3 regions of the Paenibacillus sp. EB106-06-01-XG199 genome follow, and region 2 is predicted to be linked to each of the others. Evidence: riboswitches for the same ligand, from Rfam matches in the RefSeq annotation. Region 2 holds a riboswitch; each other region holds the start of a gene.
The links. Region 2 has a riboswitch for cyclic di-AMP ahead of AC3WT9_RS33735 (C40 family peptidase). Riboswitches for the same ligand answer to the same signal wherever they lie in the genome.
Positions count from the first base shown of each region.

Region 1: it holds a riboswitch for cyclic di-AMP, as region 2 does, so the genes downstream of both, AC3WT9_RS09430 (KamA family radical SAM protein) here and AC3WT9_RS33735 (C40 family peptidase) in region 2, are expected to answer to the same signal.
Region 3: it holds a riboswitch for cyclic di-AMP, as region 2 does, so the genes downstream of both, AC3WT9_RS23795 (hypothetical protein) here and AC3WT9_RS33735 (C40 family peptidase) in region 2, are expected to answer to the same signal.

Region 1 is NZ_JBYTDQ010000002.1:751,212-761,468, reverse strand. Features, by position in the region: gene AC3WT9_RS09450 (HAMP domain-containing sensor histidine kinase) at 1-56, shown strand, start outside; gene AC3WT9_RS09445 (saccharopine dehydrogenase family protein) at 71-1,192, opposite strand; gene AC3WT9_RS09440 (class I SAM-dependent methyltransferase) at 1,189-1,920, opposite strand; gene AC3WT9_RS09435 (helix-turn-helix transcriptional regulator) at 2,050-3,123, shown strand; gene AC3WT9_RS09430 (KamA family radical SAM protein) at 3,178-4,314, opposite strand; cyclic di-AMP (ydaO/yuaA leader) riboswitch at 4,446-4,583, opposite strand; gene AC3WT9_RS09425 (PEP/pyruvate-binding domain-containing protein) at 5,480-7,852, shown strand; gene AC3WT9_RS09420 (acyl-CoA-like ligand-binding transcription factor) at 7,939-8,514, shown strand; gene AC3WT9_RS09415 (LacI family DNA-binding transcriptional regulator) at 8,667-9,677, shown strand; gene AC3WT9_RS09410 (ABC transporter permease) at 9,849-10,257, shown strand, end outside.
Region 2 is NZ_JBYTDQ010000021.1:25,321-35,577, forward strand. Features, by position in the region: gene AC3WT9_RS33720 (YwhD family protein) at 1-401, opposite strand, end outside; gene AC3WT9_RS33725 (M1 family metallopeptidase) at 506-2,533, shown strand; gene AC3WT9_RS33730 (hypothetical protein) at 2,545-3,375, shown strand; cyclic di-AMP (ydaO/yuaA leader) riboswitch at 3,596-3,734, shown strand; gene AC3WT9_RS33735 (C40 family peptidase) at 3,792-4,220, shown strand; cyclic di-AMP (ydaO/yuaA leader) riboswitch at 4,606-4,748, shown strand; gene AC3WT9_RS33740 (C40 family peptidase) at 4,754-5,245, shown strand; gene AC3WT9_RS33745 (GNAT family N-acetyltransferase) at 5,506-6,012, shown strand; gene AC3WT9_RS33750 (c-type cytochrome) at 6,119-6,475, shown strand; gene AC3WT9_RS33755 (4a-hydroxytetrahydrobiopterin dehydratase) at 6,578-6,865, opposite strand; gene AC3WT9_RS33760 (hypothetical protein) at 7,101-7,394, opposite strand; gene motA (flagellar motor stator protein MotA) at 7,598-8,398, shown strand; gene motB (flagellar motor protein MotB) at 8,382-9,197, shown strand; gene rluF (23S rRNA pseudouridine(2604) synthase RluF) at 9,288-9,989, opposite strand; gene AC3WT9_RS33780 (ATP-binding protein) at 9,979-10,257, opposite strand, start outside.
Region 3 is NZ_JBYTDQ010000007.1:105,428-115,684, reverse strand. Features, by position in the region: gene AC3WT9_RS23815 (ABC transporter permease) at 1-27, shown strand, start outside; gene AC3WT9_RS23810 (hypothetical protein) at 67-261, shown strand; gene AC3WT9_RS23805 (hypothetical protein) at 396-584, shown strand; gene AC3WT9_RS23800 (hypothetical protein) at 706-1,158, opposite strand; gene AC3WT9_RS23795 (hypothetical protein) at 1,187-1,696, opposite strand; cyclic di-AMP (ydaO/yuaA leader) riboswitch at 1,821-2,004, opposite strand; cyclic di-AMP (ydaO/yuaA leader) riboswitch at 2,426-2,614, shown strand; gene AC3WT9_RS23790 (hypothetical protein) at 2,720-3,136, shown strand; gene AC3WT9_RS23785 (glutaredoxin family protein) at 3,234-3,476, opposite strand; gene ytxJ (bacillithiol system redox-active protein YtxJ) at 3,473-3,799, opposite strand; gene AC3WT9_RS23775 (SDR family NAD(P)-dependent oxidoreductase) at 3,996-4,718, shown strand; gene AC3WT9_RS23770 (ThuA domain-containing protein) at 4,758-5,393, shown strand; gene AC3WT9_RS23765 (spore germination protein) at 5,530-7,293, shown strand; gene AC3WT9_RS23760 (spore germination protein) at 7,324-8,412, shown strand; gene AC3WT9_RS23755 (Ger(x)C family spore germination protein) at 8,409-9,602, shown strand; gene AC3WT9_RS23750 (MerR family transcriptional regulator) at 9,699-10,085, shown strand; gene AC3WT9_RS23745 (thioredoxin family protein) at 10,142-10,257, shown strand, end outside.

The sequences.
Region 1 (10,257 bases), on a different contig from region 2:
TGAGCAGCAAGCCGGGCCAGGGCTCGACATTCCTTATTGAATTGCCAAGAGAATAAAGATCGGGAACCTCTTACTGCGAGCGGACACCGGACCAGAACGTAAGCCCGTCAAGGGGGTATTCGGCCCTGCCGGAGGCTCCGGCTGCTGAACTCAAGGAGAGCTGCGTACCGTTTGCCTTGAGCTTGAACAGCTGTTCAATATGATGTATTCCCGCCGGATGGGTTTCCTCATATACACTCAGGGCAACCCCGGCGGCCACTCTGGCAGTGATTACGGATTCCCGTATTCCTTCGATACCGGCTTCCATGACAACAGCTTTACCGCCCCGAACACCATAAGCATCGACTTTGACCGCATATTGTTCTGAACCCAGCCGAAGTTTGCCGAAAGCCTGGACTGTGAGCTTGCGGATGACTTTGTTGCGGAAGAGGGCGGTTAAGCCAATTTTTCGCATAAGAGCGATGCCGGAGGTGGCCGCCCGGGAATCAAAGCATAAACGTGTAGCGACAGAAGGGACCTTCAAGGTATAGGGCAGAATCTGCTGATCGGAAAAAGGGAAAAGGTAGGTCTTGCGCGTTCCCGGCGTACCACCGAAGTTCACCTGCTTGCGTTCCGTGAAGCTCCTTGCGGCAACCTTGCGTCCTTGCTCCACACGCTCAAAGGCAGAGCCGAGACTATCAACCGTCCATTCCAGGGCAGCTTGGCCGTGACTGTCGCCCAGACCCAGCATGATGGAGATGTCGATGCGCTCACATCTATCCAGTTCATTCACCGCTTTGAGGGATAGCAGATTGGTTAAGCCGGGAGCAAGCCCCACGCTTAGAACAGCTGTACCCTTGAGCCCGGCTGCTGTGTCTCCCAGGCTCTGAAGCAGCCGGAAGTATTCCCCATTTGCCGACACATCGACATAATGGGTTCCGCTGCGCAGACAAGCCTCCGCAAACGAGGTATCCTGCTGATCCAGGCACATGACCACCAGCTTGGTCCGCTTCAGCAGTTCTTCATCTATCGCTTCTCCCACACTAAGTCGCAGCGGCTTCACTTTGCCGCCACTCGTCCTGCAGAATTGTTCCGCACGTTCCAGGCTTCGGCCCGCCGCATATACCACTCCAGGATGCTGTTCTCCCAGAAGCCGGCAAATTTCTGCGCCGACATGGCCATACCCGCCGACAACCACTATATCTGTTTTCATTCCGCAACCTCTTTTCCGTGCTTCACAGCAAACCAGCCATCAATCAGATAGGAGCTGAAAAAGCGGGTGACACCGGAGAACCCGCTGCTTGCGAGCAACGCTAGAAGTTCATATTCCGGAATGGGGAAGGAGGTTTCACCGATGGAATGCTCGAACCATTCGCATTCCTGCCCGGAAATCCCGCCAGCCAGCATGTGGTTTTTCCACGCCTTCAGCGGCAAGGACCCGGGGATAGAACGGACGTCCCCGCTTAAGGTTGCCACAACCAGTATCGCCCCCTCCTGAAGCCGGCTATGGATTTCTTCCAGCATCCGCTGCTTCTGTCCGGTTTCCTTGACAAAGTGAAGCACCAGCATGCAAGTGGCGGCGTCAAACAGCTTGTTCTTGTCCAGTTCATCAACCGTGCTTTGCTGGAGAGTGATTTCAGCGGCCAGCTCCGTGCGCTGCATCCGCTGCCGGGCAAGCTCAAGCATTGCCGTTGACAGATCAATGCCAGTCAGCCGCCAGTGCTCATGCTGAGCGCCGAGGGTTATCAATTCTTGACCGCCTCCGGCCCCGACAATCAGCAGGTCTGCCGGAGTTTCACCGCCGAGGTGTGCACTCAGCAATTGCTCCATGATGTCATAGAGCAGAGGATACCCCGGTATTTTTGCAGCGATTGTTGTCTCGTAATGCTGAACATCGGGATGCTCCCAGTCTCTGGCATGATGTAAATGTTTCTCTTGCATGATATCTGCTCCTGTCTCTATAGCTTGAATGTGAGTTCTCCTGATATATAATAAGAATTATTACTAATTATCAGGATTAAACACGGAATAGGCTATCCCACATATGTGGGATTTGGAGAGGACATCAGGATGAGCGAGGTTCTAAAAGGCTTGAGGACGCTGGAAATCAACCGGCAGGAGATGAGAATGACATCTCCGCAATATAGGGAGGCGGTAATCTCCAAGCTGCGGCAGTACATTCCGTTTACCGCTGCCTGCTGCACTACCGTGGACCCGCATACGCTGCTGTCCACCGGGGCGATCACAGAGCGGGGTCTTGAGGATCTGCACCCGCAGCTGTTTGAATACGAATATCTGCATGAGGATTATATGAAATATGAGCAGTTGGCCGCTGCGGCAGTGCCGGTCGCCTGTTTAAGTGGTGTAACGGAAGGGCAGCCCGGGCGGAGTGAACGTTACCGCAACGTCCTCCAGCCTGCGGGCCTGGGCGACGAGCTCCGGGCTGCGCTGGTTGAAGGCGGTGGCTGCTGGGGGTTCTTAACCTTGTTCCGGTCGCAGCACGAACCTCCATTTCAAGAGCACGAGTGTGCAGTGATATCATCTGTTGTTCCGCTGATTGCCGGCGCACTCCGCAGCTATGCCTCCGAGCCCCCTCTGGGACGGATGGATACCGCACCGGAGGACAGTGGAATCATGATTCTGACGGACCAGCTGCTTCCGGTCAGCGCGAACAGTGCGGCTCAATATTGGCTGAACCGTCTGCAGCAGCTGGAACGGCTGGATCACGGTGTTCTCCCCCGGCCGGTCAACGCCGTATGCCTGCGGGCACTTGGTGAGAATACGGAACCAGGAGGGTTGCCTTCGAAGGCGAAATTATGCCTGCGCGTCGAGGATGGGGCATACTTGACAGTTACGGCCAGCAGGCTTGAAGGCAGCGGCAAGAAGACGGAGCTGGCTGTTGCTTTTGTCTATGCCAAGTCCTCGGAGATCTTCCGGCTGCTGGCCGATGCCTGCCAGCTGACCGCGAGGGAGAAGCAGCTGGCCGAGATGCTCTCCCGCGGATTATCCACTAAGGAGCTGGCAGAGTCGCTGCATATTTCTGCGTACACCGTACAGGATCACCTGAAATCCATCTTCTCTAAGACCGGCGTTTCCAGCCGGAGAGCGCTCATCAGCAAGCTGTTCTCACAGGGGATGGAATAGCCGGTAAACACGCTAAACAGTCCCGATGCTGATACAAGGGGACTGTGCTGGCTTTTATAGGAGCTGCGGGATCTGGGAAGTGGAAGTAGGGTGGGTCCAGTGCTTCTCGCTGCCGGGAAGATCATCGAACCATTCCGCATCCGGTGGACATTCCAGGATCATGAATTTGCCGTACTCCTGCGCTCTGGACTGATGGTATTTCAGATAGGCCTTGCCGTCTTCAATCGCCAGTATCTCGATTTTACCGGAGGAGTGGCTCATGGATAGACGGACTCTTTTACCCAGACCTGAGGTTCTGGCCTTGGCTTCCTCAACAATGTTGTAGACACGCTCCAGCGGCAGAACGAACTCGCGGTTGCCGGCAATGGGCCGGTTCACGAAGAAATAATAGGGAGTGACTCCGGCCCAGGACAGCCGGTCGAGCAGTTCTCCGAGTACCGCCGCATCATCGTTGATGCCTTTCAGCACCGGCGTCTGATTAACCACGATTGCCCCGGCATTATGGAGTGCTCTGAATGCATGTTTGGCTTCGGGCGTAATTTCCCGGGGATGATTAATATGCGCCATGACGTAAATGCGTTTGTCCTCCGATGAATAGGTACGGATTAGTTCCAGCAGTTCTTCGTCCTGATAAATGCGCATGGGATTAAATACGGGAATTTTGGAGCCCAGCCGGATAATCTTCACATGGTCAATAGATCTCAGGCTTTCGATGATGAAGCGCAGCTTAGAGGTAGAGAGAATCAGGCTGTCTCCGCCGGTAAGCAGCACATTATTGATCTCTGGATGATTCCTGATGTATTCCAGCCCAGGAGCCACATCGGTTTGTGCTTCCTTCACATCATTGCGGAACAGGCGCTTGCGGAAGCAGTAGCGGCAGTAAGCTCCACACACCTCGGAGACAATCAGGAGGGCCGTTGTTCTGTATTTGTGCTGACATCCCGGCACTACATAATTCATTCCCTCATCGGATGCATCCCAGCAGCCATACTCCTCAAGTTCACCTTCACTTGGAATGACGAGCCTGCGGATCGGATCACCCGGGTCGTCCCAGTCGATCAGCGACAGATAATAGTCATTGACCCGAAAGGCAAATTTGCCGGTGATCTCCTTCAGCTTTTCTTTCTCCGTTTCAGACAGCATGGCAACCTTGTTGATATCCGTTATGTACCTTACCCTTTGCACTTGCATCTCTCCTTGGTCTCATAGTGTGAGAAAAAAGGGAGCCTTGAGGTCGATAGCCAAACTGCTGCCAGCAGGGTCATGAGAATACAAAAAAGAGACCCTTAGCAAGGGTCTCTGGTTATGAATATACCTAAAAAAGCAGACCCATCCACTACTGACGAGGTTAGCTGACGGACTCGGGTAAGATGGTACCCTACATTCTGTGAATGATTCGCCCCAAAAGACTGGTTCCCCCGCTTTCCTGCCAAAGGCTGGAAATTAAGCGTAGGTAAAGTATAACCCAGGAAGTTTTGAAAAGTCAAAGCTAAACTTGCCCGCGGCAAGGGATACAGGACCAAGCCAAATCAGCAAAAAATTGAGTAGGGTGAGTTGTTCCTGCAGCTCCGAAGGCTGATCTTGTTCATGACTTGAAATAAGACAACCTCCTTCTGGAATGTTAATATCTCGATGGGCTAGATATTACCTATCGGAACCATTGATATATTTTGCAAAACAAGTTCAAAAAAAGTGTGGAACACAGTGATTGGACCAACGGTCCGGTCGCGGAGTATTCGCACCAAGTGCTCATGTTTATCCTGTTCACCAAACGAGGGTGTTCTTAGCAGCCATTTCATAACTGCTGAGAACACCCTTTTTGTTGACGGAATTAATCAACTAGAGCATGTCTTCAAATTGGAAGAGCTCTGGAGAGTAAAATCCCTGTTTATTCTCTTTTGCGGACCCAGGCGACCTTACTGCTCTGCATTCTCTTTAAAAACGTCCATCAGGGAGAAATAACTGCGCTGGAGTCCGTTCCTCCTGTAACAGGATAAAAGCCCCAAATAAGTGCAACTCGGTCCGTTTGTACTCAGAGCCAAGAATACACTTTCCAGTCGCACACACAAGCCTTCGAAAGAAGAGTGAAGTCTTTGAAACACCGAGACGTAAGCCTCCACCGAAAAAACTACCTGGTGGCGAAACGCCTTTCTCCGCGTGTGATCAGAAAATGGCACTGTACCCATGATTCCTTAGGGCATACAGCAGCAGGTTTTGACGGGGAAGCGGTTTGAAGACACGCCCTAGATAGATGAAGTAAAGCTTGACGTTTAATACAATAGTGGAATAAAGTATTAAATGAAACTAAATATCAAATTAAATAAAGTTTCAAATATATCAAAAGGAGCAATTGGATATGGGACAGATGATCCGAGGATTCGCCGAGCTAAGCCCGGAGCAATATGTCGAAGCAGGAGGTAAGGGAGCGATGCTCTCCAGAATGCTTCAGGCGGGATATCCTGTGCCGGAGGGATTTGTTGTCTTTCCTTCGGCCTTTGAAAGCGATAAATTAAAGGAAGAGGCTTGGACTGAAAGTGCAGCCAGGTTGCAGAAAATCCGCATGATACATAAGAATGCACGATTTGCTGTCAGATCTTCGGCTTTAAGTGAAGATTCGGCGGAGGCATCTTTTGCCGGGGAATTCGAAACGGTGTTGAACGTGGAAACAGATGAACAGATTCGTGAAGCGATGTACACGGTGTATCACTCAAAGGATAGCGAACGGGTTCAAGTCTACAGCTCCATGCAGGACATGGACTCCTCCCATAAGGTTGCCATTGTCGTGCAGCTGATGATTCACTCGGAAATCTCCGGAGTCCTGTTCACCGCTGACCCCATAACAGGCAGCCGCACGGTTCTGCCGGGGAATTATGTCTATGGGCTGGGAGAACAGTTAGTTTCAGGCGAGAGCGACGCATATTCCTTCACGCTGGCAAGGAACCGGGGCAGATATGAAGGCCCGGGTGAGTTCAAGCGGTATGCAGCCAAGTTATACCGGTATGCATGCCGGCTGGAGAAGGAGCTTGGAGCTCCCCAAGATATCGAGTGGGCGGTCGCAAAGGGGCGGGTCTACCTCCTGCAGACGAGACCGGTTACGACCTTGAACCCGGGAAACCGCAATACATTCGAGATCAACGACTCGCTGGCTGGTGATTTTCTCTGGACCAATACCAATGTGGGCGAATCCATCTCCGGTGTCTTAACTCCTCTGACCTGGTCTATCCTGCGCTCCCTGGATGAAGAGTACAATATTATTCCGGGGCATTATGTGATGTCCGGCAATATTTGCGGAAGGGTGTACACTAATGTTAGTCTTTCGGTATCGATGTTCTCGGCATTTGGACTGAATACCAAGCCGATATGGAAGAAAATGAGCCGGGTGTTTGGAGAGCTTCCTGAAGGCATGGCTCTGCCGGTATATCCATTTACCAAACGGGAGCTGCTCAAGACTGTGCTTCCCAAGATGATGCATAGTATGAAACAAACTCGCCAGACCGTTAGAACCCTTCCGCAGTTCCTGGAAGATTCACCGGAGTGGTGCAGACGGCTGACAACCAGACTCCAAGCGGCAACAACCCGGGAGGAACTGCTGTCACTCTGGAGGCAGGAGCTGTGGCCGCAGAATGTCACGGCGCTGTGGTCGGCGCTGGAAGCGCCCTCTGCCCAAATGCAGAAGTTTGAGAAGCTGCATAAGCAGCTTAGCGAGGCGGCCGGAGAAGAAGAGGCCAATAGGCTGCTGTCCAACGCCGGGGGCTCCGTAGAGCTGGAAAGCCTGGGGCCGCTGATCGGAATCTCCAGAGTAATAAAGGGAGAAATGAGCCGGAAGGAATACCTTGTGAAGTATGGCCACCGGGGACCGAATGAAATGGAATTATCGTATCCTGACCCGGGAGAAGATGACGCGTGGCTGGACAAGCAGATCGCTGAGTTCTGCAAGGCCCCTATGGACGTGGAGGACATTCTGCAGAGACAGCGGGTCCGGAGCAGAGAAGCCTTGAAGGCGTTCGAGCAGCAGTTCCCGGCAAAGGCCAAGCGGATTGCCCGGCGGATAGAGGCAGTGTCAGAGGGCCCGCGCCTGCGGGAAGCCGTCCGTTCCGAATGGACCCGAACGATGCGGGTGAACCGCGCATTTGCGCTTAAAGCAGGTGAGCTTGCGGGAATAGGAGAGGATGTTTTTTTTCTATATCTGGATGAGATTCTGGATTGGCTTGCCACAGGTAATCTGACTGCTGTACAATATTTTTCTGCACGCAAGCAAACGTATGCAAGGTATCAGTCATTGCCGCCGCTGCCTTCGATGCTCCGGGGACGTTTTGAACCGTTCAAGTGGGCCAAGGATCCGCAACGGCGGCTGGATTACTACGATGCTTCCCGACCGGTTCCCTTATCTGAACACCCTCATGGCGAAAGGCTGAAGGGTTCTGCCGGAGCCGCTGGAAGGATTGAAGGGCGGGTGCGTGTACTGGCCAAACCGGAAGAGGGAGAGCAGTTTCAAGCCGGTGAAATTCTGGTGGCTTCGACGATTAATGTAGGCTGGACACCGCTGTTTCCGAGAGCTGCGGCCATTATAACCGACATCGGTGCGCCGTTGTCGCATGCGGCTATCGTAGCCCGAGAATTGGGTATCCCGGCTGTTGTCGGCTGCGGTTGTGCGACAGCAAGACTGAAGACAGGCGACCGTGTAATTGTGGACGGAGGACAGGGAGTAGTAGAACTTATTGTGAACTGACATATGGAAATAAGGGGAAAGTTCATTACAAGTTAATTTTAACAGGACAGGATGTGTGTACTATGCCTACAGGCGGGAAACGAAACATGGGATTGCGTGAACGTAAAAAGGCGAAGTCCATGGCAGAGGTTCAACGGCATGCCCTGCGGCTGTTCCGTGAGCAAGGCTATAAGTCAACCACTGTGGAACAGATTGCCGAAGCTGCTGAAATTTCCTACAGCACTTTTTTTCGCTACTTCTCAAGCAAGGAGGATGTGCTGACCCGTGATAATTATGATCCTCTGCTCGTGTCTGCCTTTGAGGCACAGCCGTCCGAACTTAGTCCGCTCCAGGCGCTGAAAAATGCCATGATGTCCGAGGTAGTAGATATGTCGGAAGATGAGCTGGCTACGATGCGCGAACGGAATCAGCTTGTGATTGCGATTCCTGAGCTGTGGTCAGCAATGATGAACAGCATGACGCAGATGATGCAGCTGATTGCGGAGATGGTAGCGGGGCGTGTTGGCCGTCAGCCGAATGATCTCGCAGTTCGCACTTTTGCGGGAGCGGTCATCGGTGTGAACATCTCGGTCATGCTTCATTATGCAGAACACCCGGAAGAGGATTTCGCGGCAGTGTTGGATGAAGCGCTGAGCAAGCTGGAGGATGGACTGCCGTTGTAAGCAATTGCTTCTATTTGTGGAGAAGTAGGGTTTCACCAAGCCCTTCGGTTTGCCGGAGGGCTGTTAATGTTTTCAAATTAGCTATTGAAATGAAAACGGTTTTATGATAATTTTAATTTATAAAAACGTTTTTATAACAAAGGACGAATTTCATGGCAAAGATAACAATCAAGGACGTTGCCAGAGAGGCTGGCGTCTCAATTTCTACTGTGTCCAACGCGTTGAATGATGTGGATGTGCTGAGTCCGGAGACTAAATCTCATGTGCTCAAGGTTGCTCAGCGGTTGAATTATATTCCCAACCTGAACGGCAAGCTGTTAAAGTCCGGTACGACCAAAATGCTCGGGTTCTTCACTACAAGTGTTACGGGTCCATATTTTTATAAGCTGGTTGAAACCATGGCCCGTGAGTGCGACCGTTTAGGATACGGACTGAATGTGTTTGTTACCAAAGATAAACAAGTAATTATGAGCAATATCCTGGGCCGGCGCGTGGATGGGGTCATTATTTACGAAGAACTCAAAATTGATGACGATGACATTAACGTGATGCTGAAAGACAAGATCAAGACGGTATTCCTGGACCGGGTGATCGAGAACGAAACGATGGGCAGTGTGATATTCGATTCCTATATCGCTGGCTATGAGGCTGCCAAATACTTGATCAATCTCGGGCACAAAAAAATTGCTTACATATCCGGGGTGGATACGATGCTGGACAGTGTTCAGCGTAAGGAAGGATATCTGGCAGCCCTGCGTGAGGCACGACTGCCGATTAAGGATGAGTATATTCTGCAAGGTTATTTTGAGGAAGAAAGTACTTATATTGCCGTGAAATCCTATCTCCACCTCAATCCTGACGATATACCCGATGCCTTTTTAGCCGGAAATGACGTGAGTGCGATGGGATGTATTCAGGCATTGAAGACCTATGGCTACGAAGTCCCCTCGGACATCAGCGTAATAGGTTTCGATGATATTGATATCGCTCCGTATTATTCACCACCGCTTACCACGGTGCGCAATCAGATCGCCAGACAAGGAATTATGGCCATAGACCACCTGGTCCGTATGATTCAGCAGAAAGAGCAGGGACAGGCACAGAAATTAGCCGGGGAGCTGGTCGTGCGGGGTTCTAGTCAAGTGAAGATCGGCCGGAATTAAGCAGAGATAGAGTGCAACAAGGGAGCAACAATTCCGGACTCTTTTTATAATTATGCGCTAGGGGGTTTTTACTGTCAAAAATAAAAACGTTTTTATAGCTTGGACTTTCATACGAGGGGAGTGCGGAATGTGAATAAATTAGCCACCATACCGTCAGCCGGGAAGAGATCAATGGGGCAAAAGATCAAAGAATTCGTGGTTGATTATAAGAGACAATGGGAGATTCAGTCCATGGTTCTCCCGGGCATCATTTTTATGATTATTTTTTGCTACATTCCGATTTACGGCTTGTCTATTGCCTTTAAGAATTACACGGTCATTGATACGCTGGATACTGCTCCTTGGGTAGGATTGGATAATTTCAAAATCATTCTATCCGACAAATACTTCTGGGACGCGGTCATCAACACCTTGGGAATCAGCTTTCTGAAGCTGGCCATCGGTTTTGTTATTCCCATCATTCTATCCATTATGATTTATGAATTGAACATGGGACGTTTCAAGAAATTTGTACAGACCATCTCCTATCTGCCGCATTTTTTGTCCTGGATCGTGCTCGGCGGCATGCTGATTACCTGGT
Region 2 (10,257 bases):
CCCTCCAGAATGATCTTCCGCTTCAGAGCAGCATCCAGCTTGTTCACATGATCGGCAAGAATTTTCCAGCCGCGCCGTGCCTCTGTATCAATCCACATCTCGCAAGCGGTAATGCCCCCGTAGAACTGGCCCTCCGCCGTACGGTCTACAGCTACCCAGACAACCCAAACCTGTCTGCCCGCCGGCACATCCTCGCGGTTCATGGAGAACTTAATCCCCTTCTCTACCTTGCTCTTGGCATGCATGGCACCGATATCGATAACTGCTTCACCGCCGTCAATAATAACGGGCGATACATTGTTCAAATCAATGGAGCCTGCGCCGAAGCCTTTATGTTTGCTCTTGGCATTCACAATATTTAAGGCAATCTGTTTCTTGCCCTCCGGTTGTATGTTATCCACAAGTGCACATCCTTCCCTTTCACTAATAATTTAATTTTAGCTAATAATGCGGCGAATGCAAACATATACATCCCGTAGATGCTTGTCACGGGAGGAATCACAGTATGAAGCCACTGTCATTAAGGTACGTTATCGTCTTTGCGGCCCTGTCCGCCCTCACTCTGCTGGGAGGGGGAATAGGGGTCCTTTCAGGGTATGGTGCAGAGCACAGCCCTGCCGTTCTGACTGCTGCTGTTCAAAAAGAGGCCAAGTCCCCCGCTGCCCTGCCTAAGCCCAAAGCCGTGCAGCCCGTTCTTCCCCAGAGCACTCCCCTTCCGGTCTCAGAAGCGTTAAGCCAGCGGGTAGTGGAGTATCATATCGACGTGCAGCTGCTGCCGGACACCACCTCTCTAAGAGCCTCAGAGACGGTGACCTGGACTCACCCGGGCCTAAAACCGGTACAAGAACTCTACTTTCATCTTTATCCAAACGCATTTGCTTCTGAAGATACTACGTTTATGAAAGAATCTGGAGGCGAACTCCGGGGTGATGCCATGCCAGCGAACGGATTTGGCAGCATAACCCTGACCGATCTCCGGACTACGGATGGAGTCTCGCTCATGCAGCGGCTGCAATACGTGCAGCCTGATGATGGCAATGGCAATGACAAGACACTCGTAAAGGTGCATCTCCCGCAGCCGGTTAACGGTGGGGAAAGTGTTACGCTTAGGGTCCAGTTTGAAGTTAAGCTGCCCAAAATATTCGCCCGCATGGGTTCCGCCGGCAATTTCGTGATGGCCGGGCAATGGTTTCCCAAACTGAGCGTCTATGAACCTGCCGGTACCCGGGGTGTACATGAGGAAGGCTGGAATGTGCACCAATATCACGGAACATCCGAATTTTACAGCGATTTCGGTATCTACAATGTAACCATCTCCGTCCCCCCCAATTATATCGTTGGCGCAAGCGGGTTCCCGGTCAAGAGCGCCAAGCTGAAGCAGGATCAGAAGGTGTATCAATTTTATGCGGATGATGTCCATGACTTCGCCTGGACCGCTTCCCCGGACTTTGTGGTAGCCGAAGAGGCCTTCTCTACAGACTATGTACCGGGCGTGAGAATCAAGCTTTATCTGGACCCGCTACATAAACATCTGCAGGAGCGTTATTTCCAGGCAGCGAAGGCCGCTCTGACCAATTTCAGCAAATGGTACGGACCTTATCCTTACTCTACATTATCCATCGTCGTACCTCCCAAAGAGGGCAACGGCGCCGGCGGGATGGAATATCCCACACTGGTTACTGCTTTTGGCGCGGCCGAGGCTTCTCCAGGCACCTCTCTGGAGCGCACGGTCATTCATGAGATCGGCCATCAATATTTCTACGGGATGTTAGCCAGCAATGAATTCGAGGAGGCCTGGCTGGACGAAAGCTTCACTTCCTACGCTGAAGACAGGCTAATGGAGCAGGAGTATGGGGTATCATCCAATCATGTCCTGCAGGCCAGCCTGGTGACATCCTCCCAGCCGCTTAACCTGGAAACCTGGAAATACACTCCTGCCGATGCCTATGCCCGAAATGTGTACATCCGCGGCAAGCTGGTGCTGAAGGATATCGAACAGCAGGTCGGAACCAAGACGATGGATGCCATAATGGCGGCCTATACCCGTAAGTTCCGCTTCCGGCATCCTTCTACCGCCGACTTCCAGAAAATCGTGGAGAAGGTAACCAAAAAATCCTGGCAAGCCTACTTCGACCAATATGTATACAGCGGCGGTTCTCCGGATTTTTCAATTGATCACATTAAAATCTCTGACCCCAAAAAAGAGGGCGGCGATGATAATGCCCGTTACGAAAGCTCAGTAGCGGTCAGCAATAAAGGAAATCAGTATGGTGACGTCCCCATAAAGTTCACCTTCCTGGATGGCTATACTGTCCAGCAGTTTTGGAATGGGACAGAGAAGGAAACCACCTTTCAGCTAGCCTACAAAGCGCCTCTTTTGTCTGCAGAGATTGATCCGGAGCACTCCATTCTGCTGGAGAGTAAGCATCTCAACAATTTTAGACTGGCGGAGCTGGAGCGAAAGACGCTCTCCCGCTGGACGCTTAGCGTAACGAAGCTGCTTGAAACCCTGCTCGGAACTCTTGTCTGGTGAGGTGAAGGATTGTGAAAAGATCGATAGTTCGCGGCTGGTACAGCATGAAAGAGCAATTTTATATTCTGATTCTGCTTTTTATCTATCGGCTGCTTTGGGGCTATTTCCTGTACAGATTCGTCAGGTCAGCCCTCATCCCGGTGCTGCTCCGTTATCCCGATACACACGCCGGCGGCAGCGGAATAGGCAGATTGCTGTATTATATCGAAGGACAGACTGCACTTAGCACAGACCCCGGGGTGCTGCGCTGGCTCTGGCTGCTGCTGGCCCTCTCAGCGCTACGGCTGCTATGCTCCCCCTTTATCCGCGCAGGGCTGCTGCATGAGCTGCACCAGGAGCGCAAAGGGGAGCGGGGAATGTTCTTTTTTCCCGGAATGAAGCTTTACGGACTCCCCGTACTGCTGTTCAGTCTAGCGGAATGGCTTCTGGCCGCAACACCGCTGTATTGGCTTCTCCCCAAAATGTATGGGCTTCTCCTCAGCGGTATTCTCGATTATACTCTGCTGCTGAGACTGGTTCCTTATGTTCTGGCCTGGCTCCTGTACTTCTACCTGATCCGCATTCTGCTGCTGTACATGCAGTTTGGCTTCACCGGAGGAACAGGCATGTTTTCTTCCTTGCTGGTTGGCCTGAGGGTAATCCTCCCTTCCACCTGTATATCTGCACTGTTCGGCGCCGGCGGCCTGCTTCTGCTGCTGCTCTCTGGAGTGACCGCACTTTTCTGTCCAGGCCTGCCCGCACTGCTGTTCCGGCAATTTTCACCGCTTCCCTCAACGCTGTTCAAAATGTGGAGCCTAGCGGGGCAGTATCACCTTTGGTGCAGTAAAACATTTCCACAATAATAACGCCAGTCCCTTGGCATAATAGAAGAGTCACTGCCCCAGATAAAGGGCGGGACTCTTCTTTTGGTTACAACGTGATTTAGGGTATTTGCAAAACTGTAAATCCTCTGGTACAATGATGCCTGTACCAGTAGTAACAACTTTGTAATCTTTTGAAACTAATTTGAAGCAAATGAATGTGCCTTTAAGCATTTAACCTTGTCGACACGTCACTGTTTCGGTGCATAAAACGCCAAATTCCCGGCACCGGGAAGTGGGGGAACCATATTTTGGGTGAATTGATCTCGCTTTAGAGGGGTCATAGGGGAACCTTCTACCGAATCCTTAAGCTAACCTCGCAGGCCTTGGAAGGAGTACATCTTTTGAAAAGTCATAATTTTAAGAAGAAATGCACCGCAGCAGCATTAGGGCTGGTGATGGTGTTCACGCTTGGAGCAGGGAGCGCTTTCGCCGACTCCAGAATGGATACGGTTATTACAAAAACACTCGGAACGACATATAAAACCGGGGGCACAAGCACTGCCGGCTTTGATTGTTCTGGATTCACCAAATATGTATTTAAGAACGTTGGCCTTACCTTGCCCCGCACTTCCAAAGCACAATTCAGCGTTGGAACCGCCGTATCACGGAGTAACCTCCGTTCAGGCGATCTGGTATTCTTCAATACCCTTGGCAATGGAGTCTCCCATGTCGGTATTTATGTCGGCAACGGAAAATTCGCCCAATCCTCTTCATCCCGTGGTGTAACTATCAGTTCAATGAGTCAATCCTATTGGGCCAACCGCTACGTTGGAGCCAAACGAGTAATGAGCACAACAGCTTACAAAGCTATCGCTTACGATTGACATCCCTCAGGAATTCCATCCTCCAATAAATAATTGTAACTTATAGAAATCCGGAAACTGATTATTGCCGTAATCATTTCCGGGTTTTTCCTTTTTGTCTTCCTTATTCTACCTTTTACACGTATTTGAGGCCTGTGAAACACCTTTTTACTAAAAATCCCAACAATTCTAAGTTAAAGCTTACTCAGCGTGTAAATATAAGACCTTTTTAGCAAAATCAACTCTTAAAAAGCGTAAATATTATGCATTAATATGTTTTAAGTGATTGCCAACTGGCGAAGTCTTTGTTACAATTATCGCAGTGAGTTTTTAGTAACATTTTTGTAATTATTCAATCGGGTTTTACAAAGGTTTTGTCATGTATTGGTTAACAAGCTAATCCTAATCAACAGTCATGCCGAGTTCCCTAACCATTAGGGAAACGGGGGAACCGATTTTGGGTGAATTGACCTCCTATTCACAGAGGGGTCATAGGGGACCTTCAACCGAACCCTTAAGCTAACCTCGTAGGCATTTGGAAGGGGTATTCACTTTTGAAGAAGAAGTTAGCAGCAGCAGTACTAAGCTTTTCCATTATGCTTACCATCGGAGCAGGAAGCGCTTTCGCGGATTCCAAAATGGATAAAGTCATCGACAAGACCATCGGAAGTAAATACGTATCCGGCGGTGTATCGACCAACGGCTTTGATTGCTCCGGATTTACAATGTACGTTTTTGATAAGATCGGTATCAATCTGCCACACCAATCCGGTTCCCAATACCAAATGGGTACCGCCATTTCCCGGGACGATCTGAGAGCGGGAGATCTTGTATTTTATAATACCAGCGGTAAAGGTGTATCCCATGTCGGCATTTATGTCGGTGAGGGCAAATTCGCACATGCTTCATCCTCCCGTGGTGTAACCATCAGCACGATGAGTGACAGCTACTACGTCAACCGTTACGTTGGCGCCAAACGTATCATGAGTACAGATGCTTACCAATCCGTTACTTCTGATTCCCAAGACAATGATGACGTGCAATAAGTTGTCGTAAAACGGGCACTCTTCCATGATTTTTGCCGAAATCTGGAGGGGGCCTGTTTTTTTTGTCTATAAAATTACTTACCCCTCTCAATATCCGCAAAACATAAATCTACCCAAATTTCCTCCATTTCATAAAATATTTTTCCCACTTTGTCAAGTTTCCGCCTTTCAGGAAATTTCTGAGTCGAATCAGGCCAGTTATGGATATAATTAGGTATAGCTAGTGCTGTTGCTCCCTATGAAAGGAGGCCGGTGGCCTTATGATTAGCTCCCCCGTTACATTCCATGTGGTTCCCATGGAGATCAGCCATGCTGAAGACATCGCCGCATGGAATTACAAAGCGCCTTATAATATTTACGAATGGATGCCTTGGTCCCAAATGGAGGCGCTTGGCATTGAATTTGGCGATCCAGAGCTCCGCAGGGACCAGTATGTTTCCGTGGTCAACGAGCAAGGCATCCTTTGCGGCTTTGCGCAGTTGTTTCCGATGGAGGGTGTCGTCAGGCTGGGTATTGGAATGCGCCCCGAGCTTTGCGGACACGGTCTTGGCCACATTTTCATGGAAGCCATCGTTCAGGCCGCGCTAAAGCGGTATCCCGGGCGGGAGATTGATTTGGAAGTATTGACCTGGAACCAGCGGGCGATCCGAACATACCAAAAATGCGGCTTCACGATCACGGATACTTATGAACGCCTTACTCCAACCGGAAATAAGCCATTTTATTGCATGGTCTATGATAAACAACATAACGTTCCATTAAATTGAAAATTTTAGTGTTGAAATCGTCCACTTTTTTGACACAAATGCTATGATAACGCTTCACCATCCTATATAATGTAGGAAGCAGCTTACATGGAGGGGACGGATGAAGATGCAGAAATGGATCATGGGCGGTTTGTTTTTCGCAGCCTGTGCCTTTGCGGTAGTGCTCTTGTTCACATTGCCCGGCAAAGCAGAGGTAGCCGAAGAAAATAACCCGACGATGCCGCAAGTCACACTGGATGCCACCAGCGCCGAAGCGATTGTACAGGCAAGCTGCATTACCTGCCACGGTGATCAGCTACAGGGCGGTCTAGGCCCTAGTCTGCAGCAGGAAGGCGGCCAGCATAACGCAGAAGAAATCTACACCATTGTTACGAAGGGACGCGGCCAAATGCCGTCTTTCAAGGATAAGCTTGCTCCCGAAGAGATTGCGAATGTTGCCATGTGGCTTGCAGAGAAGAAATAAACCTGACCTTAAAAATACAGAATGCCCGTACAAAGGATATTCAGACATCCTTGCACGGGCATTTTTATATCTATTCCTATGATAAGTCGGTTTCTCCTGCGCCTAACGCGTTTTGTCGAAAGCTTCGTTAAATTCATGCGCCTGGCGGAACTCTAGCGCGGCAAGCCCGCTCTCTTCTTTTGCGGACAAGCGCAGAATTACCGTTTTGTAATCAATTGTAATATGCGGATGATGATCAAAGGCTTCCGAGATCGCAGCCACCTCATCCACAAAGGCGATACCCTTCATATATTCATTAAACATATATTTACGCACCATCATATTCGGCTCCAGCTTCCAGCCCTCCAGCTTACTTACCTGCTCACGCAGCTCTTCCTCCGTAAAATGCAATTTGTTTCCTCCCTTACTAAGTTAGCCGTAAAGTCCGTACAGCCCAGCTCCCCATATCCCTTAAACAAAACATCCCTCAGCTTCGGTAAAGTCCAAGGGATGCGCCAGGATGAAGGCTTTTTTTCGGTTTAATGTATTCTAAGATCCCGGCAAATAGTACTCGGCATCTTCAATTTTACCACGGGCCGCAGACAGGGGGCAAACCGTCCTCCTGTTACTCTGCTGTTCTGCTGCTCTAAACGAGTACAACCGAGGCCAAATCCTCTTCACCCAGCAAAATATTGATACGGTGCGTCTCCTTGTCATAGATAACCACACCACTGCCTACCTGAATAACAGGCTCGTTGCCCAGCGCGTAGAATAGATCCTCTGCGAGCGCTTCCCATACCTCCAGCTTGGATTCCTGCGGCAGTTCCTGCCACTCATCCGGCTCCATCTCAAAAAACACATACCCGTCAGAAATACGTCCGACTGCTTCCGTCAAATCACTAAGAATCTCGCTGTAATCTCTGCCATGTTTCACACCCACGTGTATCACTCCGTTTTCTTCACAGATGAATAATAACTTACCTTATCATTATAGCCGAAAAAATGACTTCACAAAAAACGGAATACTGACGATAAATAAGAATATACGTGATTTGGTTACGTGCAGGGTGTCCCGCCGCTGTTCAAGGATGAAATATGCGGTCTGAACGGATCACTTCTTAATTCTCATGGACGAGGTGCATAATGGAAATTTCAACATTACTAGGCTTAGTATTTGGTCTCATCGCAGTTGTCTGGGGAATGATGCTCAAACATGCCCCGCTTACCAGCTTGGAAAATCCGGCAGCTTATGTCATTATCTTTCTTGGTACGACTGCCTCAATCTTTGTGGCCTTTCCCATGTCGGAGGTCAAGAATGTACCCAAGCTGTTCAAGATCCTCTTTATTAAGAAAAAGATGGTCAGCAAAGCTGAACTGATTACAATGTTCATGGAATGGGCTTCCATTACACGGCGCGAAGGTCTGTTGGCGCTGGAGTCCAAGGTCGATGAGATCGAAGATAACTTCCTCCGTAACGGTATGCGGATGATTATCGACGGCAACGACCAGGAATTTGTCCGCGATGTGTTAATGGAAGATATTCATGCTACAGAAGACCGGCATAAAGCGGGAGCCCTGATCTTCTCACAAGCGGGGATGTACGCTCCTACCCTAGGGGTATTGGGTGCCGTTATCGGGCTGATTGCCGCTCTGGCGGATATGAGTGATATGGACGTTCTGGCGCACGCAATTGCCGGAGCCTTTATTGCTACATTGCTCGGTATTTTCACCGGTTATGTAATGTGGCATCCGATGTCCAACAAGCTCAAAAGAATTTCCAAGCGTGAAATTGAAATCCGGCTGATGATGGTAGAGGGTCTGCTGTCTATTCAATCCGGAGTATCCACAATCGCTATCAATCAGAAGCTTTCCGTCTTCCTAACACCTTCTGAACGTGTCAAGCTAATCGAAAAGGGAGGCGGCTCAAGTGAGCAAAAAGACTAGGCATGAAGAACACGAAGAGCATGCCGATGAATCCTGGCTATTACCCTATTCCGACCTGATGACGCTCCTAGTGGCGCTGTTCCTCGTTATGTATGCCATGAGTGCTACAGACGCCAAGAAATTTGAAGACATGGCTGATGCCTTTAGCTCTGCGCTCAGTGGTGGTGGCGGTGTTCTGGAGTATCGTTCCGATGCCCCGACAAATACCCAGCTTGATCAGGGTAAGCAAGATAAAATGAACAGTGTTATTGATAAGAATACCGGCGAATCCGACATGGCCAAGCTGCGGGCGAAAGAGCAAGAGGATCTGGAGAAACTAAAAAAGCAGTTTGATCAGTATATTGAAAAGAACGGGCTGACCGATTTGCTCAGCACCAAGCTGAATCAATCGCAATTGATGATTACCATCAGCGACAACGCCCTCTTTGCTTCAGGACAGGCAGACGTAAAGGATGATTCCCGCCAGCTTGCCAAATCAATCTCGAACATGCTGCAGCAATTCCCTGATTATGACGTCCTTGTACAAGGGCATACGGATAATATTCCGATTTCCAATACCAGCTATTCATCTAACTGGGACCTCAGCGTAGACCGTGCACTGCATTTCATGAAAATCCTGCTGCTGAATCCGAATCTGAATCCCGTTAAATTCAGTCCTATCGGATATGGGGAATACCATCCAATCGCACCCAATGACACTACTGCCGGACGGGCCAAGAACCGCCGCGTAGAAGTTTCTATTCTGCGCAAATATCAAGAAGTCACTGAACCAAAGGGCATTACCCTCCCTAACCAATAATAGGCACTCAGATAAAAGAGCTGTTCCAACGATCCCGCGAGAGATCTTCTGGAACAGCTCTTTGCTTTCTTCGGCAGCACTTTCTAATGGCTACTGCAGCTCATAGTTTAGCATTTCCCCAAGTTCTTGCTTCTCCTGAGGGGACAGCTCACGCCACTCTCCGGTTTGCAGCGTCCCAAGGCGGATATTCATAACCCGGATGCGCTGCAGCTTTCTGACCTCATAACCAAAGGCGCTACACATGCGGCGTATTTGCCGGTTCTTGCCTTCAGTCAGGATGATGCGGAATACCCGCTCTGTCATTCTTGTCACTTCACAGGGCAGCGTTCTGCCGCCCAGGATCTTCACTCCACTCGACATCCCGGAAATGAAGGAAGGCGTGACAGGCCGGTCTACAGTGACTACGTATTCCTTCTCATGCTTGCCTTCGGCCCGCAATATCTTGTTAACAATGTCTCCATCATTGGTAAGTAAAATTAACCCCTCTGAGTCCTTGTCCAGCCGGCCGATCGGAAAGATGCGCTCCTGATGTCCGACAAAGTCAACAATATTCCCCTGAATGTGGCTTTCCGTGGTCGATGTGATGCCCACCGGCTTATTAAGCGCAATGTAGACGATCTGGCTTCCCGTTTCCAGCGGCTTGCCATCAATCCGTACTTCATCGCCAGGAACGGCCTGACTGCCGAGTACGGCCGGCTCACCGTTAATGGTAACCCTGCCGCCTTCCACCAGCTTGTCTGCTTCACGGCGTGAACAATAGCCTGTCTCACTGATGAATTTATTAATTCTCATGATTGTCTTCACTCCGTTCTTTATTCATGCCCTGCTCTGCAGCAGGCTCAACTGGTGCGGGCAGTTTAATAATAACCTCCGTCCCGCAACCGTATTCACTGCGAATCTCCAGACTGCCTTTGTGAGCCTGGATAATCCGCTGGCTGACCATCAGCCCAAGTCCCGTCCCTGACTCTTTATTGGTATAGAACGGCTCGCCCAGCTTGGGCAGCATATAATCGGGAATGCCGCCTCCCTCGTCAGAGATCACAATAACAACAGAGTCTTC
Region 3 (10,257 bases), on a different contig from region 2:
AAAGCAATGAAGGCCTACAAAATTTAATTGGAATCATCAATATATACCTTTTGAGGAGTGGCAAGGATGAATAAAAAGCATGAACAAACATTCGGGTTGCTGTTTGCAGTTTCTTCGTTAATCGTACTGGTCGCCAGGTTAATGCCGTCCAATGGATCGAATCTGCTTGATTTCATTCAAGGGCTTTTGACAGGAATGGGCATTGCCGGTATGATTGCGTCATTAATCATTTTTGGCAGACATTCTAAACGCGCACACTAAGAAGTGATCATAGGTTTTACTGAGGAAGCCGCGGTTCGGAAACCGCGGCTTTTTTGCGGCTCCCGGGGGAGTTCAGAGCCAAACTGGATCAGTGAAGGCTTATGGTGTATGTTATTGAATAAGGAGTGGTAATCTTGAAAAAAAACAATCAAATCCCCGCGATACTCGCAGCTTCAATTCTGCTGATTCTGCTCAGCAGCATGCTTAAGCCGGAGGGCTCTACCCTGCTGGGTGTGCTGCAGACGTTAATGCTCGGAGTGGGCTTGCTGGGCTGCTGTACAGCGGCCTGGAGATTCGCCAAAGGCGGCAAGGGCAAGAGCTGAGTATAAATAGAAAAGGCCGCGGCATTATGCTGCGGCTTTTTCATGCGCTTCGACAAGTTGCCCATTACATCAGCGGAGATAAGAGAGGGGCCCACAGTGCTTCTTTAATCTATGTGAGCAGCTATACAACAAATAAATTTGCTTCAGGCCGCAATGTTTCTAACCGGCACATTTGCTCGCGCACATGTCTCAGCCGGGTTTTCAGCACCGGCACGCTTTGCTCAAGAATGGTGCTGATTGCAGGCAGGGGCAGCAGCATGCCGTACCATAACACCTGGACAATCTGATCCTCCCAGGCTAATCCATTGGAAACAAAGAGGCTGCACTCCTCCGCAGCCCGGGAGCACTGCTGAATGCACTCCCGGTAGGCAACCAGCGAGAAAGGCTGCGGTATGAAATCATCATGAAGGTACCGGGTGTAAAGCTCAGTGAAGGTCTTCATCGCAGTCTTTTCCGCAACGGCACCCTCTCCCAGCAGCAGACTGGTGAGTGCATAAATATTTCCGGTGTTCTTTTGGACATATTCCGCAAACTCGCTGGCAGCTGTCCATTCCGGGGATAATGGGTCTGGCATGTCTTCACGTTCCTTCCTGAATAAGAAATTATAAGATGGAGAAATAAGCGATGGATCTGTCCATTAGCTCGGCTATGTCCGGTTCCTGCCAGCTGCATTTATGCAGCAGGGAACTTGAAGGTTTATAGTACATCCGTCTGAAGGGGGGCGTACCGCCGGCCCCGGCTGTACGGGAATAGGGGACCATTTGCAGATGTGACGTGACGACCTTGCCTTGCAGCTTGGCTTTTAAATCCAGCAGGGCCGTTTGCACGATTTCTTGCTGATCTGGCTCCCACTGCGCACCTAGCTGCTGTACAATTTCTATGGCTTCTTCCAGCCTGTGATTGCGTATACTTCTCAGGAAGCTGCTCCATTTAATGACGTCAAAATGATCGCCTTCCGCAGACAGTATCCCCGCTCCCCAGCTGCACCCAGCCTTGCACGTAAGCTTCAGCACACCATACCGGCATTTGCCGGACGACTCCGTGGCCTGATGGAATGGCCAGGGGGCATCGAATACAAACACTTCTATACGTAACAGCCTGCGCTGGTTCATTTCGTTTTCCCTCCTACCCATTTATAAGCTGCAGCCTCAGCACAAAAAACCGCAGCAGAGGAGGACCTCTGCTGCGGTTTTGGTACAGGCTTAAATACACCTGGCGCAAAAACGTGGCGGATCAAGGTTCTCTCTAGTCGCTTACGGGGTTAGCTGTCGGATTCGGACGGTGAGAGTCGCCCTACCTAATGAGACCACAGTCTCCTTCGGATTCACCCCAAGAAAGATTCTTATCTTCCAGGTAAGGCCCCTGCGGGCCTGATGGTTCCCCCGTTTCCCGCATTGCGGGAATTCAGCGTTTATATCGCATTTCGTGCATTGGATTCAAACCGAATCATACTCTTTTCGCATGAGCTTTGTAAAAAGGAAAAAACATTCTTCTGAGCCGAATTTCAGGGAATTCTGGCAAAGGAAACGGTAGGATGTGCTAAAAGGGTGTTTATCAACGGTTTTCGGCTTTTTATCTCGTTCATACGACTGCTTTTGATTTAGGGTGATCAGAGCATAAAAGGCAATTTGCTCAACATCGGGTGAATATAATCACAATGCTGAATGCTTTTTCGCAAATCGCTGATAAGCCGAGTAAATAAGAGGAATGATGAGATTGAGGCTTAAGTAAGCGCTACCTGATCTGGTTTGGGTTTACTAAATGCATTATTTTGGCAGGTTTGGCGGTTTACAAGGTCGTGATCGCCAGAGTATGATTACTTCTGTTTACTACACAATCGAATACGCAGTCCGCTTAATTTCCGTTATGGAAAGCGGGGGAACCAACAATCGGCAGCCGATGTGAGAGTCGGAGCCGGTTATGGGGTGAATCCTGTGAAAGTGCGAGAGAATGCTCGCATGGATACAGGTAGGGCGACTCTCACTGCCCGAATCCGACAGCTAACCTCGTAAGCGTATTAGAGAGGATGAGCACAATGTGACCGTTAATTGGACCACAGAGGGAATTCCTTTGTGGTTTTTTGCTGTGTTCGTATGGCAAATGAATGGAAGTCCTAAGCCGGAGGAGAGGAAGATATGGCGAATTCGGAAGAATATGTACTCATTAACGCTCCGACTAAAGCGGGGGAGCATTTTATCAAAATCTTAAAGTTTAGAGGCTATAAGATCGCAGGAATCGCCAACAATGCGGCGGAGAAGCGGCGTCTGGAGGAGCTGGGAATCGAGGTCAATCTCGTGGTGGATACACATCATCAGAATACATGGTTCCGCCCCTCTTTTCCGGTAGGCAGAGTATTTCTGTTCGAGAGCAGTGTGACCTTATGCTGCCGGTATATCCAGATGTGCCGGACCTGGACGACAAAGCCAATATACGTAATTACGACTTCGATGAATCCCAGACTGGTCTATAAAGGGCTTGGAGCGGATTCCGTCATCTATTCCCACAGCGGAAATGTCTCTTTTCTGGCGGATGTCTCAACGAATCCAGGATAAGGCCAAATAAAAGGGCAAATAAAAGGCATCCCCTGGACAGAGGTCCAAGGGGATGCCTTTTTCAAAATATAAGTATTCATATGCTTCATGCTATAAATTATTCAGCGGTTGCTCCAATAAGCTCCTTAAGCTCGGAAACATTGAAGCCCTTGACTGCGCGGCCTTCGTACACGGTAACAGGCACACCCATGAAGCCCAGCTTCTCGACTTCTTCCTGATACACTGTACTTGTCATAACATCACGCACCTCGAAGCTAACGTCTTGCTCGGTCAGCCACTGCTTCACTTGATTGCAGTCGCTGCACCCTGTGGTGGAATAGACAATTACCGGCTGGCTCATTGGCTCACAGCTGCCTTGATGGCGTCCCGGGTGATTTTCCAATGGGAGGTGTTCCAGCGGACTTCGCCGTCTTCCAGGAGGAAGATCTGCGGAGATTCATGTTTGATCCCGAAATCTTCGGCAATCTGATTGGACAACGGACGGTCTTCAATCACATGGACAATGGCAGCTGGAGTCTCGGAGCCTTGCGCATAGGCTGTGAATTCCTCGTTGGCCTTGGCGCTGATCGGGCAGGTAGTGCTATGCTTGAAAAGCAGTTTTTTACCTGGTTGCGCAACATATTGCTGCAGTTCTTCCAGAGTATGAAGTTGTTGGATAGACATCGGTATCTCACCTTCCTATAAGTACTTGTAACTACGATTGTAACATAGTTCAAAATTAAATCAAAAAGGAAGTTAGAGCACCCCTTTCAGCGGAATTACAGTCCCATGAAGGACGTTGAAAAAACGTGACTGCCATGCTAATGTGAGAGAGATGCCGCGTGTATCCTGAAGAATCGTAAAGGGTGTGTCCATAATCATGAAAAGGGTTGCTTTTGTTACCGGTGCTGACCGTGGTTTAGGTTTTTTTCTGGCAAGCTGGCTTCTAGAGAACAAATATTCCGTATTTGCCGGTCAGTATATGAAGGAGTCGGAATCGCTGGACGCACTGAAAAAGCAGTACCCGGACCGATTAACTCTGATCCCGCTGGATATCGGCGACCGTGAGAGTGTCAAGCAAGCGGCACGTAGTATTTCGGGCAGTACCGCTCATGTTGATATGATTATCAATAATGCCGGTATTATTCATAGAGCCGATGATGCCACGATGCTTGTTGATATGGACGATGAAGCCATGGCTCACATTTATAATGTAAACACGCTTGGTTCTTTGAGGGTCAGTAATGAACTGATGGGCCTGTTGATGCAGAGCAAGCAGAAATTGATTGTTAATATCTCCTCAGAAGCCGGAAGCATTGGCCGGAACAAACGGATTAATATGTACGGATACTGTATGTCCAAAGCAGCGCTTAATATGCAGTCCTCCCTGCTGCACAACCATTTGAAGGTGATGGGCGGGCAGGTTATGGTCTTTCACCCCGGCTGGCTGCAATCCTATATGAATGGTGAGAAGGCTCTGGAGGCACCTATTCCTCCTGAAGAGTCGGCGCGTAAGATTATGAATATCGTGCAGGGGCACAAGAAGTATATGGGTGAGGAGCCGGCTTATCTCGACCTGGACGGAAATGCCTGGCCCTGGTAACTATACACTAAGAGAAGCAGGAAGAGAGGCGGGAAGAACATGTCTGAATGGAAAGCACTAGCACTTGGCAGCTACAGTGAGGTGAAATACCATCCTTTTACCGGTGTGGATCACGAGATTAAGCGCATTCTGTCACCTGATCTGCAGGTGGAGGCTTCCGAAGATTACAGTCTCCTGAGCAAAGACAACCTTGAGGGCTTGAAGCTGGTTATCGCCTATACCGAATTTTCCGAACAGAAAATAGCCCCGGAGCAAAGTGCCGCTTTGCTGTCTTATGTAGCGGGGGGCGGAGGTCTGCTCGTTGTACATAACGGAATCTCCCTGCAGCGGAATCAGGAGCTGGGCGCTATGCTAGGCGCGCATTTCACCCACCATCCGGAATACACCTCCCTGCATATGAAAATACCGGCACACGGGCATCCCATTATGCAGGGGATTAGCGAGTTTGTCATTGAGGACGAGCCGTACTACTTTGAAATGCATCCTTATTTTGAGACGACTGTGCTGGCAGAGTACCTTCATGAAGGGGCCATGCGTCAGGCAGCCTGGTGCCATGCGTTCGGACTTGGCCGTGTAGTTTATCTGATGCCGGGGCATCATCTGCCTTCCTTCTCGGTAGAGCCGTTCCGCCAAATGATCCGCCAAGGCGGAATGTGGGCAGCGGGTCTGCTGTAACTCCTACCTTTGAATCGTTTTCGCACATCATAACAGCTGCACGTTCCCCAAGAGGAGCATGCAGCTGTTTTTTTGATGTATGAATGTTCCAGCTTCGGTCAAAATAGGGTTACGAATAAAAAGGGGGGCGCATGGAATGTGGAAGATGCTATGGGATCTTGTGCCCGGCTGGAAGGTGCTGTTTCAAGGTTTTGTCATCTTCATCGTTCCGGTTGTCTTAACCCGCCTAATGATCTGGCTCCGAATGAAAGAGGGCAAGGCGAGCACCCGGGGAATGCGGGCTGAAGGCAAAAAAGGCGGGGGGGTTCCAAGTTCCGAAGATACTGGGGAGGCGGATCAGACCAGCATCGCTGTGCAGAATAAAAAATCCGCTGCACCCGCACCCCCTGCTCAAAACAACGCTTTACAGGCCACTCCTTCCCTGACCTATACCGGAGAGTTCCAACATGATGTTCAGTCCTTCAGGGAGATAAGTACCGATATGTCCGACGTTAATGTCAGAGAGCTGCGCATCGGAAGTCTGGAAATCAAGGCAGCGCTGTTTTTTGTGGATGGACTTACGGACAAAGAAGGCATGGATCAGAACATCCTGATGCCCTTGATGAACACGGTGAGGCCCTTTGAAGGCATGAATGCAGCCCCGCCAGCAGAGATATTGAAAGGGATTATCGTGCACCAGGTAGTACAGGTCTCGGAAATTGAATTTACCGACCAGTTGAGACTCTCGCTGCAAAAGGTATTGTTCGGCTCTGCGGTATTGTTAATTGACGGAATGTCGGAGGTTTTTATACTAGGTACCCCGAAAGGCAACACAAGAAGCGTGGAGGAGCCGATATCGGAGGCGCTTCTGCGCGGTCCGCGGCTGGGCTTCAATGAAACGCTCAGTGATAACACAGCGATGCTGCGCAGACACGGGCAGAGCACGGAGCTGGCCATGATTTCTTTTACGGTGGGAGAGCGAATTGAGAAGGAACTGGTGCTGACCTATTTGAAAGGCGTCGCCAACGATGAGCTGATTAAGGAAATCACCCGGAGAATCAAGACGATCAATATAGATGATGTGCAGGAATCGGGATATTTGGAACAACTCATGGAAGACAACTACCTCAGCCCCTTTCAGCAGATCCAGAACACAGAACGGCCGGACCGGGTCATGGCGGCGCTGCTGGAGGGAAGGGCGGCCATTCTTCTGGATGGCACACCGTTTGCGCTGATAATGCCGACTACCTTCGGAATGCTGCTGCAGTCACCGGAGGATTATTATGACCGCTGGTTTTCGGGTTCACTATTGCGGCTCCTGCGTTTTTTCAGCGCATCAGTTGCGCTGTTTGCTCCGGCGCTCTACATCTCTTTTCTCTCGTTTCATCCCGGACTGATTCCTACCAAACTGGCGATTTCAATCATCAGCTCCCGGCAGGGCGTCCCCTTTGCTACATTAATTGAAGCGCTGATTATGGAAATCTCTATCGAAATATTACGTGAGGCCGGCCTGCGCCTGCCCAAACCCATTGGACCGGCCATGGGCATTGTCGGAGGTCTGATTATCGGCCAGGCGGCGGTAGAGGCGGGGATTGTCAGTCCGATTCTAGTCATTGTCGTTGCGGTTACAGCGATCTCCTCTTTCTCGATTCCCATGTATAGTGCGGGGATTACCTTGCGCTTTCTCCGTTTCATAGCGATGTTTTTCGCAGCTGTATTCGGGCTTTACGGTGTTGTTATGTTTTTCCTCCTGCTCAGCAGCCATTTGATTAAATTGAAGAGCTTCGGGGTTCCCTACTTAAGCATGGTTACTCCCTACAGGATGAGCGATTTGCGCGATTTCATTATCCGCATCCCCCTGCAATTGATGAAGCGCCGTCCGGCACTGCTGCAGCCCAAGGATCCAATTCGTAAAAAATAAACTTGAATTCAGGAGACTGAGGTGAGAATCATGAATGCAAAAGTACAGGATAGCATCACGACGAGCCAAGCGACCATTATTATGGTCAATTACATCCTCGTAGCAGGCGTATTCACCCTTCCCCGGACAACTGTACAGGCCGCCGGCACTCCTGATGTATGGATATCACTTATTGTAAGCGCCCTGTTATCCATGGTGGCCGGGATGGTAATTGTGCTGCTTAGCCAGCGGTTTCCGGGCAAAACCGTTTATCAATACAGCAGGAGTATTATCGGCAAGCCGCTTGCGGCGATTCTGGGAGTGGTCATCGCCGCATTTTTTCTATGTATTTCCGGATATGAGCTGCGTTCGATGCAGGAGGTCACCGGATTCTTTCTGCTGGAGGGGACGCCCTATTGGGCGGTATCCTCTGTATTCCTATGGATTGCGCTTTATTTATGCAGAGGGGGAATCAATGCGCTGTCCCGGTTGTGCAGGCTGATTGCCCCTATGGCCGGGGCGATTTTTTTCGGTGTCTGTCTGCTTAGCCTGAAAATATTTGATATAGACAATCTCCGCCCTGTGCTCGGGGAAGGGCTGGGTCCGGTATGGAGAGGCGTTAAGCCGACAGCGCTGACTTATACGGCAGGTGAAGCACTGCTGTTCCTGGTAGCCTTTATGGAAAAACCAAAAAAAGCAGGGCGGGTGCTTGTTGCAGGGACATTGATCTCTATGATCTTTTATATTGTTGCTGTTGTCATGACGATAGGAGCATTCTCTGTAGAGGGTGTAGTCACCCGCACATGGCCCTTCATCGATCTGATACGCAGCTTTGAGGTGAACCTGCTGTTTGAACGTTTCGAATCTCTGCTCCTGGTCATCTGGATTATGCAAATTTTTTGTACCTTCTGCATTTCCTTCTATGGGGCAGCGCTGGGAATATCGCAAATCTTCAACAAAAAGCTCGACCATTGTCTATTCGCCTTGCTTCCGCTTGTTTTTTTTATTACGGAAACACCTCCGAATATCAATGGCCTGTTCGCATTTGGTACCAGCCTTGGCAATTGGGCCATTCTGCTGTTCGGATTACTGCCGCTGCCGCTGCTGCTTATTGCTCATTTCAGGAGAGCCGGATCATGAAGCGAATTGTACTGCTTGCCGTGCTTCTAATTCAAAGCATAGGGTTATCCGGCTGCTGGAGCAGCACGCCCATTGAGAACCTAAATATGGAAGTGGCCGTTGCGCTCGACATAGCGGATGAAACACTAATTGAAGAGGATTTTGAGCAGAGGGGCGGGGGGTATCCGAAGAAAAAACGAATGTCCTGCACCTATCAGTTTATCGTACCCCAAGGTTCAGTGGGTTCAAAAAAAGAAGGCGCATCCTCCAGAAATTTCTATAATATGACTGAAACTGGAGACTCCGTTTTCGAAGCGATCCGTGAATTGTCGCTGCGTACAAACAATCCTCCCATTGGACATCATCTGAAGATCATCGTGATCGGCGAGCAGCTGGCACGTTCTACCAAGCTTTCAGAGCTGATCGATTTTTTCAGCCGGGATAATGATATCCGCCCTAGTGTGCTGCTTCTCGTCAGCAAGGGAAAGGCCAGTGATGTGCTGAACAACGTGCTGCCGGGCCAGACACCGGCGTTTGTGCTGGAGGGGATATTTGACAACCGGGACCGGAACCTGCGGATCTGGGATCCAGTGTCTATCGCCAAGGCTGCAGGTCCCCTGCATGGAAAAACCACCTTTATGTTGCAGAATGTAATTGCTGCTAAGAATGAGATGAAATTTGCCGGAGCCGGTGTGATCAAGGGGGAGACGGGCAAGCTGCAAGGCTTCTTAAACGAAGAGGAGCTGGAAGGTGTGGTCTGGCTTACGGGAAAAGGAAAGGGCGGCGTACTTAAGACCAATGAGGATGGCAGCGGCAGGCTGATTACTTATGAGATTAAGTCCATGGACAGCAAAATTAAAGCCAAGGTCGAGGAGGGCAATATCTCTTTCGCCGTGAAGATCGAGTCTACAGGCAGATATGCCGAGACTTTTGCGCGTGGAGGAGAAAAGCTGGACGCTGTTTATATGAAGCAGGATGAACTGGTGCTGCAGGATAAGGTAAAGGAAATGGTCGGAGCCTCTATGGAGACAATGCAGCAAAAGCTGCATGCTGACGCCGCAGGATTCGGCAAAATCCTGCGTATTCAGCATCCTACCGTATGGAGAAAGGTGAAGGAGAATTGGGATGATACCTTCAGCCGGGTTCCGATAACCATTGATGTCAAGCTGCATATAGAGGAATACGGAGCTTCCGGGACCTCCACCGAATAAAGCAAGGTTATTCAAGAAAGTCCTTGACCCTTACACTGGTGTCAGGGTTTATACTTGGAATAGAAGTTCTCATGAACCCCGGGGAGAATGAATGCTATGAAAATAGGTGAACTTGCAGCACAGACGGGCGTCAGTGTCCGATCACTGCGTTATTATGAGCGTCAGGGACTTATCGCTCCCCTCCGCCAGGCGAATGGATACCGGGAGTATTCAGCGCTTGCTGTCGAGACGGTGGAGACGATTAAGCTCTATTTAAATTTGGGCTTGTCCACGGAAGAGATTTCCGGTTTTCTGCACTGCGTGCTGAAGAATAAAGAAGCGTTCTGCGCGGAAGTGATGCCCCTATACCGCAGCAAGCTGGAGGAGATTGAGCGCCAGATTGTGCAGCTCAGCCAAATTAAGCTGAACCTGCAGCAGCGGATGGCTTCCATCCACCAGGAACGGCTGGAAGCGGAGGCACCCGATAACGTGCTGTCTGAATGAAGACGGGCCAAAGAATGCACTTTTGTATTATTCAAGATATATGGGAGGAACTAACGATGGCTATTATCAATGCAGAGAAAACTGAGGATCTGAGAGCCAAGCTAAGCGGCAGCGGGACTGTACTGGTTGATTACGGAGCACCGTGGTGCGCGCCCTGCAAGATGCTGCTGCC